2 linked regions of the Acuticoccus sp. I52.16.1 genome follow. The protein of the gene in region 1 interacts with the protein of each later gene in a pairwise test. Links are inferred from orthologs where the notes say so. Each region holds a gene or a part of one and is shown on either strand. Other genes may lie near its edges. The genes, in order: MRB58_RS03120 and MRB58_RS22155.

Evidence for each region.
Region 2: the proteins of MRB58_RS03120 (region 1) and MRB58_RS22155 interact in binary tests that used the Escherichia coli proteins (3 or more experiments, as listed by UniProt). The link is inferred for Acuticoccus sp. I52.16.1 from one-to-one orthologs.

What each region holds. Positions count from the first base shown.
Region 1 is NZ_CP094828.1:689,704-697,797, reverse strand. The notes cover bases 2,876-5,874. They hold MRB58_RS03120 (nitrogen regulation protein NR(II)), read left to right. Parts: upstream 2,876-3,824; coding sequence 3,825-4,925; downstream 4,926-5,874. Other genes in these bases: ntrC (nitrogen regulation protein NR(I)), read left to right, coding at 4,922-5,874; dusB (tRNA dihydrouridine synthase DusB), read left to right, coding at 2,876-3,828. Outside these bases: MRB58_RS03150 (polyprenyl synthetase family protein), read right to left, coding at 1-74; MRB58_RS03145 (hypothetical protein), read right to left, coding at 109-249; MRB58_RS03140 (TspO/MBR family protein), read right to left, coding at 265-750; MRB58_RS03135 (CinA family protein), read right to left, coding at 809-1,309; MRB58_RS03130 (bifunctional 2-C-methyl-D-erythritol 4-phosphate cytidylyltransferase/2-C-methyl-D-erythritol 2,4-cyclodiphosphate synthase), read right to left, coding at 1,306-2,481; more of dusB, read left to right, coding at 2,830-2,875; more of ntrC, read left to right, coding at 5,875-6,373; MRB58_RS03110 (YqaE/Pmp3 family membrane protein), read left to right, coding at 6,590-6,748; MRB58_RS03105 (hypothetical protein), read right to left, coding at 6,794-6,961; cysS (cysteine--tRNA ligase), read left to right, coding at 7,162-8,094.
Region 2 is NZ_CP094828.1:4,958,595-4,961,712, reverse strand. The notes cover bases 385-3,118. They hold MRB58_RS22155 (P-II family nitrogen regulator), read left to right. Parts: upstream 385-1,449; coding sequence 1,450-1,788; downstream 1,789-3,118. Other genes in these bases: glnA (type I glutamate--ammonia ligase), read left to right, coding at 1,822-3,118; MRB58_RS22160 (NAD(P)H-hydrate dehydratase), read right to left, coding at 385-1,236. Outside these bases: more of MRB58_RS22160, read right to left, coding at 1-384. UniProt on the Escherichia coli protein: P-II indirectly controls the transcription of the glutamine synthetase gene (glnA). P-II prevents NR-II-catalyzed conversion of NR-I to NR-I-phosphate, the transcriptional activator of GlnA. When P-II is uridylylated to P-II-UMP, these events are reversed.

The sequences.
Region 1 (8,094 bases):
CACCGCGCGCCGACGTGACGGCGGATCGCCGCCTCGACGCGTGGGGATAGGTCCGATCCGGCGGCATCGTTCATCACGGATCGGCTTGTCTCAAAACAAACCGTTCGGTCAATTCGCGTTGCTGCGACGCCGGTTGAGGCCCACTTCCGCGGGGCGACGGCGCGCGTCGCGCAATTCGCATGCCGCGAAGGTCAGTAGGCTGCCGGCGATCAACAGGATCTCAAGCAACACGATGAGGTTGGTATCCATGGATCACCCCGTCGCTCACATACTCGTCGCGGCTCGACGCCGCGGGTCATTGAGCCGCAAGATAGTGTAGTTCAGGGTCGAAGCAAAGCCGACCCAACCAAGGTAGGGAACCAGAAGTAGCCCGCTGAGGGGAGAAATTGCGGCAAACATGAGGATCGTCGCCGCGATCACCACCATCATCACGAGAATGTCAACGAGCGCCCATCCCATGCGATGGGCATGGAAGAAGAGGGGCGACCACGCCGCGTTCAGCCCCAACTGGAGGGTGTAGAGAACGAGCGGCACGGTGCGCTCGCCGGGCGCGGCGGCTTCGTAGAAGAGATAGCCCGCGGCGGCGATCGTCGCATAAAGAATGGTCCAGGCGACCGGAAATGCCCAATTCGGCGGCGTCCAGTCCGGCTTTGCCAGGCCGCGGTACCACGCGCCGGGGCGAAAGAACGACCCGGTCGCCGCGGTCGCCAGCGTTGCAAGAATAAAGATCAGCAGGACGGGCCAGTTCACGGCGCAGGGCGCTCCAATCGTCACGGGTCACAACGCCCGTGCGGCGATTTGGATCCGGCTACTCGCGCGAAATCAGGCCGTCGAGGAGGTTCAGCGCCTCGAGGACGCTGGCCTTGCGCACCGCGTCGCGCCCGATGTCGCCGAAGCGCCGCTCGCGGTGGACGGTGGCGCCGGCGCCGGCTGCCGCGAAGTGGACGAGACCGACGGGCTTGTCCGCCGATCCGCCGCCCGGCCCGGCGACGCCCGTCACCGCGACCGAGACGAGGTCGGGGGCGGCGCCGCCCCGCTCGCGCGCCGCCTCCGCCATGGCGCGGGCGACCGGCTCGCTGACCGCACCGTGGGCCGCGAGCAGCGCCTCGGGCACGCCCAGGCGCATCTTGGCGGGGTTGGCGTAGGTGATGAAGCCGCCGTCCACCACATCGGACGAGCCGGGGATCGCCGTGAGGGCGGCACCGATGAGGCCGCCGGTGCACGATTCGCACGTGACGACCGTGACCCCCGCCGTGCGGGCGGCGTTGAGCAGCGCCTCGGCGCGGGCGCGGATTTCGTCGTCGATCATGTCGTCTCCCTCAGCACTGTGGCCGTCGCCTGGGCGGCGATGCCCTCGCCGCGGCCGGTGAAGCCGAGCCGCTCGGTCGTCGTCGCCTTCACCGATACCGCCGCGACCGGGACGGCGACGATCTCGGCGATCCGCGCCCGCATCGCCTCCCGCAAGGGGCCGATCTTGGGCCGCTCGCACATGATCGTCAGGTCGATGTGGGCGATGCGCCCGCCGCGGGCGCGGACCCGCTCGGCGGCGAAGGCGAGGAAACGGTCGGACGCCGCGCCGCGCCAGGTCTCGTCGCTGGGGGGGAAATGGTGGCCGATGTCCCCGTCGGCGATGGCGCCGAACAGCGCGTCGGTGATGGCGTGGAGGGCGACGTCGGCGTCGGAGTGGCCCTTCATGCGGGTGGGACTCTCGATCGTCAGGCCGCCGATGACCATCGGGCCGCCCGGCTCCAGGCGGTGCACGTCGAACCCGTGGCCGACGACGGGGACGGCGGCGAGGCTGGCGCGCGCGGCCGCGAGGTCGTCCTCGGTGGTGATCTTGAAGTTGGTGCGCTCGCCGGGAACGGTGGTCACGCGGCCTCCTTGGGCTTCGATGAGGCCCGCATCGTCGGTGGCGCCGGCCTCTGTGCTGCCGGTCTCGGTGGTGCCGGCAGCCGCGTGCGCGGCGAGGAGTGCGGCGAGGTGGAAACCCTGCGGCGTCTGCACCTGGACGAGGGCACTGCGGTCGACCGTCTCGATCACGCGGCCGCCGTCGACGCGCTTGACGGTGTCGGCGATGGGGACGGCGGGGACGACCGCGGCCGCCTCGGTGAGCGCGGCGGCGACGCGGTCGATCACACCGGCCGAGACGAAGGGGCGCGCGGCGTCGTGGACCATCACCGCGGAGGGTGGGGCGGTTCCGCCGAGCGCGGCGAGCCCGCGGGCGACTGAGGCCTGGCGCGTGGCCCCGCCCGTCACCACCCGGACGGCGCGCGTGCGGTCGGCCAGCGCCTCGTCGACCCGCCGCTCGTCGCCGGCGGCGATGACGACCACCACGCTGCGGATCGCCGGATGACCCAGGAAGGCGTCGACCGCGCGGGCGAGGACGGTGCGCGCGCCCAGCGGCAGATACTGCTTGGGGACGGGGCCGCCCAGGCGGGTGCCGCGTCCGGCTGCAACGATGATGGCGTCGATGGGCATCATGGCCGCGTCATAGCTCGCCGCGCGTCGGGGCGCCATGCGAATGCGCATGGCCGCCGGTCGTATGCTGCGACCCTAGGTCGTGCAACCGGGGGCATTTCACGGTCGATCATTGCGCATGGTTGCAATCTCCTGCAGGAGACGACGCCAAGTTGGGCAAATTGGTGCGAATATGGGCGGTCCCCCGCGGCTCGCGGCGTGGGCGACTGCCATGCGGGCACACTCTGCACAACGCGCTGTATATGAGACTCGAAACAGGTTTTCCCCTCAAGGGTCGAACACGGACTTGCCAACTTTGGTGTCATGGTCAAAAGATGAGCACCGTGAGGCCTCAGAGGTGCCCAACCGAACATGAATGAATGTGCCGTCGGCAACGTCCCCCTTTCGGGTCGCGCGATTCTGGCGCCGATGTCGGGCGTCAGCGACTGGCCGTTCCGCCAGCTCGCCGCCCGCTTCGGCGCCGGCCTCGTCATCAGCGAGATGGTGGCGAGTGACCGTCTCGTGGCACGCGAGGCCGAGGCGCGCCTCAAGCTGGAGGGCGACGGGCTGGCGATCCACTGCGTCCAACTCGCCGGCTGCCGGCCGGAGGACCTCGCCGAGGCGGCGAAGATCGCCGAAGGCGCCGGCGCCCACATCATCGACATCAACATGGGCTGCCCGGCCAAGCGTGTCGTCGGCGGGTGGGCCGGCTCGGCGCTGATGCGCGACCCGGTGCACGCGGCGAGCCTCGTCGCGGCGACGGTGCGGGCGGTGCGTGTCCCCGTGACGGTCAAGATGCGGCTCGGCTACGACCGTGCGACGCTGACCGCGCCCGAGCTCGCCCGCCGCGCGGTCGACGCCGGGGCCGAGGCGATCACCGTCCACGGCCGCACCCGCTGTCAGCGCTATACCGGCGCGGCCGACTGGCGCGCGATCGCCGCCACGCGCGCGGCCGTTTCCGTCCCGCTGGTCGCCAACGGCGACATTCGCGACACCGAGACCGCCCGCGCCGCGCTGGCCCTGAGCGGGGCGGACGCGGTGATGATCGGCCGCGCGGCGCTGGGCGCGCCGTGGCTCCCCGGCGTCGTCGCCGCCGACCTCGCCGGCCGGCCCCGGCCCGCGGTTCCGCGCACACCGGCCGCGATCGGCGCCCTGGCGCGCGAGCACGCCGAGCTGCTCCTCGCCCACGCCGGCCCGGTCCTCGGTCTCCGGCTGATGCGCAAGCACACCGCGGCCTACGCCGAGCACGTCGCTGCCCCGCCCGCCTCACGCAAAGCCGCGCTCACCGCGGAGGATCCGGCCATGGCCCTCAAAGCGCTCGACCACCTGTTCGCCGCCGCCGACGCGCCGACGCTCCAGGTCGCGGCATGACCGCCGCCGCACGCCGCGTCACGCCGGCGGCCATCCTCAACGCGCTGCCGCACGCCATCGTCGTGTTGGGGCCGGACGACGAGATCATCTCCGCCAACGACGCCGCGGAGGCCTTCTTCGGCGCCTCGCTGGCGCACCTGCAGAAGAAGCCGCTGGACCGCTTCGTGCCGTTCGGCAGCCCGCTGCTGTCGCTGCCGGCGAAGGTGCGGCAGGCGGGCGCGGGGCTGGTGGAGTATCGTGTCGACCTCTCCTCGCCGCGCCTCGGCCAGGGGCAGGTCCTCGATATCCACGCCATGCCGCTGCCGGAAGATCCGCAGATGGTGGTGCTCACCCTCGACCGCCCGTCGATGGCCGACAAGATCGACCGCACGCTGACCTCCCGTGCCGCGGCGCGCTCGGTGACGGGCCTCGCGGCGATGCTGGCGCACGAGATCCGCAACCCGCTGTCGGGCATCCGCGGCGCGGCGCAGCTCATCGAGCCGACGCTGGGCGAGGACGACCGCGCGCTCGCCCGCCTGATCATGTCCGAGACCGACCGGGTGGTGAAGCTGGTCGACCGGATGGAGGTCTTCGGCGACGCGCGGCCGGTGCAGCGTGCCCCCGTCAACATTCACACCGTGCTCGACCACGTCGAGCGGCTGGCGACGTCCGGCTTCGCGCGGCACCTCGAGATCCGCAAGGCGTACGACCCCTCGCTGCCCCCGGTCCACGCCAACCATGATCAGCTGATCCAGGTGTTCCTCAACCTCGTCAAGAATGCCTCGGAGGCGCTGGCGGACCAGGAGGGCGGCGTCATCACGCTGACGACGGCGTTCAAGCCGGGCATGCGCGTCGCCGCTCCCGGCTCGCCGCACAAGGTGTCACTGCCGCTGGAATTCTGCGTGAAAGACAACGGGCCGGGCGTCCCGGAGGACCTCGTTCCGCATCTATTCGAACCGTTCGTGACGACGAAGACCAACGGGACGGGCCTCGGCCTCGCCCTGGTGGCGAAGATCGTCGGCGATCACGGCGGCGTCATCGAGATCGATTCGAATGCCGGCACCACGGTCCGCGTCCTGATGCCCGCCTACGAAGGAAGTGAGAGAGTGAGCCAATGAGTGGCACGATCCTGGTCGCAGACGACGATGGCGCGATCCGCACGGTTCTCAATCAGGCGCTGTCCCGCGCCGGCTTCGACGTCCGCTGCACATCCAACGCCGCGACCTTGTGGAACTGGATCGACCAGGGCGAGGGCGATCTCGTCATCACCGACGTCATCATGCCCGACGAGAACGCCTTCGAGCTGTTGCCGCGGGTGAAGAAGCGCCGGCCGGACCTGCCGGTGGTGGTGATCTCGGCGCAGAACACGTTCATGACCGCGATCCGCGCCTCCGAGCGGGGCGCCTACGAATACCTGCCCAAGCCCTTCGATCTGAAGGAGCTGATCAACGTCGTCGGCCGCGCGCTCAGCGAGCCGCGGGGCAAGGCGCCGGAGCGCATCCATCCGAGCGCGGACGGCGAGCCGATGCCGCTGGTGGGCCGCTCGGCCGCCATGCAGGACATCTACCGCGTGCTGGCGCGGCTGATGCAGACGGACCTCACGGTGCTGATCCATGGCGAGTCGGGCACCGGCAAGGAGCTGGTCGCCCGCGCGCTGCACGACTACGGCAAGCGCCGCAAGGGGCCGTTCGTGGCGATCAACATGGCCGCGATCCCCAAGGAGCTGATCGAGGCGGAGCTGTTCGGCTACGAGAAGGGCGCCTTCACCGGCGCCACCTCGCGCCACGCCGGCCGGTTCGAGCAGGCCGAGGGCGGGACGCTCTTCCTGGACGAGATCGGCGACATGCCGATGGAGGCGCAGACGCGGCTCCTGCGCGTCTTGCAGGAGGGCGAATATACCACCGTGGGCGGCCGCGCGCCGATCCGCACCAACGTGCGCATCGTCGCCGCGACCAACCGCGACCTGCGGCAGTGGATCGGTCAGGGCCTCTTCCGCGAGGACCTTTATTTCCGCCTCAACGTGGTGCCGCTGCGCCTGCCGCCGCTGCGCGAGCGCAAGGAGGATATCGCCGACCTCGCGCGCCACTTCTTCCATCAGTGCGAATCTGAAGGGCTGCCGGCCAAGCGCCTCGACAATGACGCGATCGCCGCGCTCCAGGCGCACCGCTGGTCGGGCAACGTGCGCGAGCTGGAGAACCTCGTGCGCCGCCTCGCCGCGCTCTACCCCGAGGACGTGATCAACCGCGCCCACATCGAGCACGAGCTGGACGACCAGTCGACGCCGGCGACCCCGGCGGGGGCGGGCGGTCCGGCGCAGGCCGAGACGCTGCAGGAATCCGTCGAGCGCCACCTCAACGACTATTTCGCCGAGTTCGGCGCCTCGTTACCGCCGCCGGGCCTCTACCACCGCATCATGCGTGACGTGGAATATCCGCTGGTCTCCGCGGCGCTGGCGGCGACGCGCGGCAACCAGATCAAGGCGGCCGAGCTGCTGGGCGTCAACCGCAACACGCTGCGCAAGAAGATCCGCGATCTCGACGTGCGGATGATCCGCCCGGTGCGCTGAGGCACCGTCCGGCAGCCGCCCCGTCCGCCGCCGGGTCAGGGCACGCCCTGACGGAGACGCGGTGCGGCGCGAGGGCGGGCGCGGGGGCGAAAGTTACGCCGTGCGGCGCGCGCGAGGGGTGCAGCGGGTCCTATCAGTCACGCAAAAAGTCACGCGCTTACGGATCTTTTCGGCGTTTGGGTCGTTCTGTTCGCAGGAAGCTACAGGAGACCAATCATGGACGTCGTTCGCGTACTGCTGGCAATTTTGCTGCCGCCGCTGGGTGTCTTTCTGCAGGTCGGTATTGGACTTCAGTTCTGGCTGAACATCCTGCTGACGCTGCTGGGCTACATCCCGGGCATCATCCACGCGGTGTGGGTCATCGCACGCCGGTAAGATCGTGTCGTCGTCGGGGCCTCGAACGGCCCCGACCGGCATCCTTCAGCCGCGGTAGCCGGCCAGGTCCTGCGTATCGCAGCCGATTTGGCCGATGGTGCAACGACCCCCGTCCGCGAACGAGTGCGAATTGCTGACCGCCACGTAGACGGGTCCGACGATCAACATCATCAGGATCGTGAGCGCGGCCATCGCGCCGACTGTCTTACCCATAGCTGGCAACCCCAATCTTCAGATGCGTACCCGCTGAATTCAATCCGAGCGTGTAACGCGTCGTTCACCTCGTCATACGCGGGATGGGGCGGAGGGGCAATGCGTTGGCGTCAATACCAACGCTCGCTTAGGGGATGGGGTGTATTTCCCGTAAAGAGATTGTTGCGGATGTGGGCCCGCCGGGATACCGCGTCGTCATGATCGACATCGCCCTCTACGACACGCGCAGCCGCGCCAAGGCCCCCTTCGTCCCCCGTGACCCCGGGGATGTGCGGATGTATGTCTGCGGGCCGACGGTCTATGACTTTGCCCATATCGGCAACGCGCGGCCGATCATCGTCTTCGACGTGCTGTTCCGTCTGCTGCGGGCCACATACGGCGCGGCGAACGTGACTTACGTGCGCAACGTCACGGACGTGGACGACAAGATCAACGCCCGCGCGGCCGAGCGCGGCATCTCCATCCGCGACCTGACCGAGGCGACCCTCGCCGACTTCCATGCCGACATCGCCGCCATCGGCTGCCTGCCGCCGACGGTGGAGCCGCGCGCGACCGACAACATCGCCGAGATGCGCAGCTTGATCGAGCGGCTGGTCGAGCGTGGCCACGCCTATGTGGCGGACGGGCACGTCCTCTTCGCGGTGGGCTCGTTCGATGGCTACGGCGCGCTGTCGAAGCGCTCGCTGGACGAGATGCTGGCGGGCGCGCGGGTCGAGGTCGCGCCCTACAAACGCGATGCGATGGACTTCGTGTTGTGGAAACCGTCCGCGCCGGGCGAACCGGGGTGGCCGAGCCCCGCCGGGATCGAGGGCGAGGGGCGGCCGGGCTGGCACATCGAGTGCTCGGCGATGGCGCACCGCTACCTCGGCGAAGAGTTCGACATCCACGGCGGCGGTATCGATCTCGCCTTCCCGCACCACGAGAACGAGCGGGCGCAGACGTGCGCCGCGTTCGGCCATCCGGAGATGGCGCGGGTGTGGATGCACAACGGCTTCCTCCAGGTGGAGGGGCGCAAGATGGCCAAGTCCGAGGGCAATTTCATCACCATCCGCGACGCGCTCGCCATGGCGGACGGCGACACGCTGCGCCTCGCGATGCTGATGACGCAGTACCGCCAGCCGATCGACTGGACC
Region 2 (3,118 bases), 4.3 Mb from region 1 along the record:
GTTCTCGGAGATGGCGGCGCGGCCGTCCGGCGCGGCGGTCACGGTGTCCGCCCCCTTCAGCACCACGGTGGCGCCGACCCGGGCGGCCGCCCGCCGCGCCGCTTCGAGCTTGCCCAGCCGCGGCAGCTCGTCCCGGCCGAACAGCCGCGCGAATTCGCCCGCGTGCGGGGTCAGCACCGCGCCGCGCCCACCCATCGCCGCGGCGAGCGCGTCGGCATCGTCGGCGAAGGCGGTCAGGGCGCCGGCGTCCAGCACCGCGGCGGCCTCGGAGGCGAGCGCCGCCGTGACCAGCTCGCGCGTCGCGACGTCGGGAGGGAGGCCGGGGCCGATGCACACCGCGTTGCGCCGCGTGTCGGCAAGCACCTCGGCGAGGCCCTCCGGCCCGTCGGCGCGGGTCAGCATCACGGCCGTCAGATGATTGGCGTTGACGAACAGCGCGTCGGGCGGCGAGGCGACGGTGACGAGCCCCGCCCCGGTCCGCAGCGCCGAGGCCGCCGCCATCCGCGCCGCCCCCGTGGCCGTCATCGGCCCCGACACCACCACCGCGTGGCCGCGATCGTACTTGTGGCCGGCCATCGCCAGGATCGGCCGCGCGCCGCGCCACAGCGCGGGCGTGTTGACGAAGGTCCGACAGCCGGCCGCTTCGATGATCGCGTCCGAAATGCCGATGTCGGCGACTTCGACCTCGCCGCACAGGTCGCGGCCCGGCAGCAGCAGGTGCCCCGGCCGCCGGCGCTGGAATGTGACGGTCCGGCGCGCCTCGATGGCGACGCCCCTCACCTCGCCGCTCGCCCCGTCGACCCCGCTGGGCACGTCGATCGCGACGACCTCCCGCGGGCGGGCGTTCACGCGGCGAACCACCTCGGCGAAGACCCCGTCGACCGCGCGCGACAGGCCGCCGCCGAAGAGCCCGTCGACCACCACCTCGGCGCGGTCGATCGTCTCGTCGTCCGCCGCCACGCGCGGGCCGTCGTAGACCGCGCGGGCCGCGGCCGCCGCGCCGTCCGGACGGTCGCCGGAGAGGTCGAGCACGGCGACGGCATGCCCGTCATCGAGCAGCTTATGAGCGGCGACGAACGCATCGCCGCCATTGTTCCCCGGTCCGGCGAGAACTAGGATCGGCGCACCGGCCGGGGCATGCTTGGCCACCACCTCGGCAACCGCGCATCCGGCCCGCTCCATGAGGGTTTCGAACGACGTCCCTTCCGCCACGGCCGCGCGGTCGCATGCACGCATCTCGTGCGGCGTCGGCAACTCAAAATCGTTGGAGACTTTCATGGGTGCACAAACGACGGGCAGTCCGCCTTCCAAATCAGCACTGGCGTTGCCCTTCTATGCGGCATCTGCTCGGAAACAGGACAATTCAAAGGTGGCGCCGTTGGCATGGTCCCTGCATCATCGCGCCAGTCCAGCGGGCCGGGTCGTCCGTCCGCCGCTGAGCGGGGTGTCATGAAGAAGATCGAAGCCATTATTAAGCCGTTCAAGTTGGACGAGGTGAAGGAGGCGCTGCAAGAAGTCGGGCTCCAAGGGATCACCGTCCTCGAAGCACGCGGGTTCGGCCGCCAGAAAGGCCACACCGAACTCTATCGCGGGGCCGAGTACGTCGTCGATTTCCTGCCTAAAGTGAAAATCGAGCTGATCGTTCCCGACAGCCTCCTGCCCGCCGCCGTCGACGCCATCCGCAATGCCGCTCAGACCGGCCGGATCGGAGACGGCAAGATCTTCGTCCTCCCCGTCGAGGACGCAATCCGCATCCGCACCGGTGAAATCGGTGAGGACGCCATCTAACCTGAGAAGCGCAAGAGAGAGAGCCCACTGCTAATGAGCACAGCGCAAGAAATCCTCAAGGACATCAAGGACAAGGACGTCAAGTACGTCGACCTGCGCTTCACCGATCCGCGAGGCAAGATGCAGCACGTCACGATGGATACGTCCATCGTCGACGAAGAGCTGTTTGCCGACGGCACCATGTTCGATGGTTCGTCCATCGCCGGCTGGAAGGCGATCAACGAGTCCGACATGATCCTCATGCCGGATCCGGAAACGGCCTACATCGACCCCTTCTTCGCCCAGACTACGATGGCTGTCGTGTGCGACATCCTCGAGCCGGGCACGGGCGAGGGTTACAACCGCGACCCGCGTTCCACGGCCAAGCGCGCCGAGGCCTACGTGAAGTCCGGCGGCTTCGGTGACACCATCACCATGGGCCCGGAAGCCGAGTTCTTCGTGTTCGACGACGTCCGCTTCGCGGCCGACCCGTACAACACCGGCTTCAAGCTCGACTCCACCGAGCTGCCGTCCAACATGGACACCGAGTACGAGACCGGCAACCTCGGCCACCGTCCGCGCACCAAGGGCGGCTACTTCCCCGTCCCGCCGGTCGACTCCTGCCAGGACATGCGCTCCGAGATGCTCTCGGTCATGGCCGAGATGGGCGTCGCCGTCGAGAAGCACCACCATGAGGTGGCCGCGGCCCAGCACGAGCTTGGTCTGAAGTTCCAGACCCTGACCAAGGTCGCGGACAACATGCAGATCTACAAGTACGTCGTTCACCAGGTGGCGAACGCATACGGCAAGACGGCGACGTTCATGCCGAAGCCCGTCTTCGGCGACAACGGCACCGGCATGCACGTCCATCAGTCGATCTGGAAGGACGGGCAGCCGACCTTCGCCGGCAACCTCTACGCCGACCTCAGCGAGAACTGCCTCTTCTACATCGGCGGTATCCTGAAGCACGCCAAGTCGCTGAACGCCTTCACCAACCCGTCGACCAACTCCTACAAGCGTCTGGTCCCGGGTTACGAGGCGCCGGTGCTGCTGGCCTACTCGGCGCGCAACCGCTCGGCCTCCTGCCGTATCCCCATCGCGTCCTCGCCGAAGGGCAAGCGCCTGGAGGTTCGCTTCCCGGATCCGGCCGCCAACCCGTACCTCGCCTATGCGGCGATGTGCATGGCCGGCCTCGACGGCATCAAGAACCGCATCCATCCGGGCGACCCGATGGACAAGGACCTCTACGACCTGCCGCCCGAGGAACTCGCCGGCATCCCGACCGTCTGCGGCTCGCTGCGTGAGGCGCTCGCTTCGGTCGACGCCGACCGCGACTACCTGAAGGCGGGCG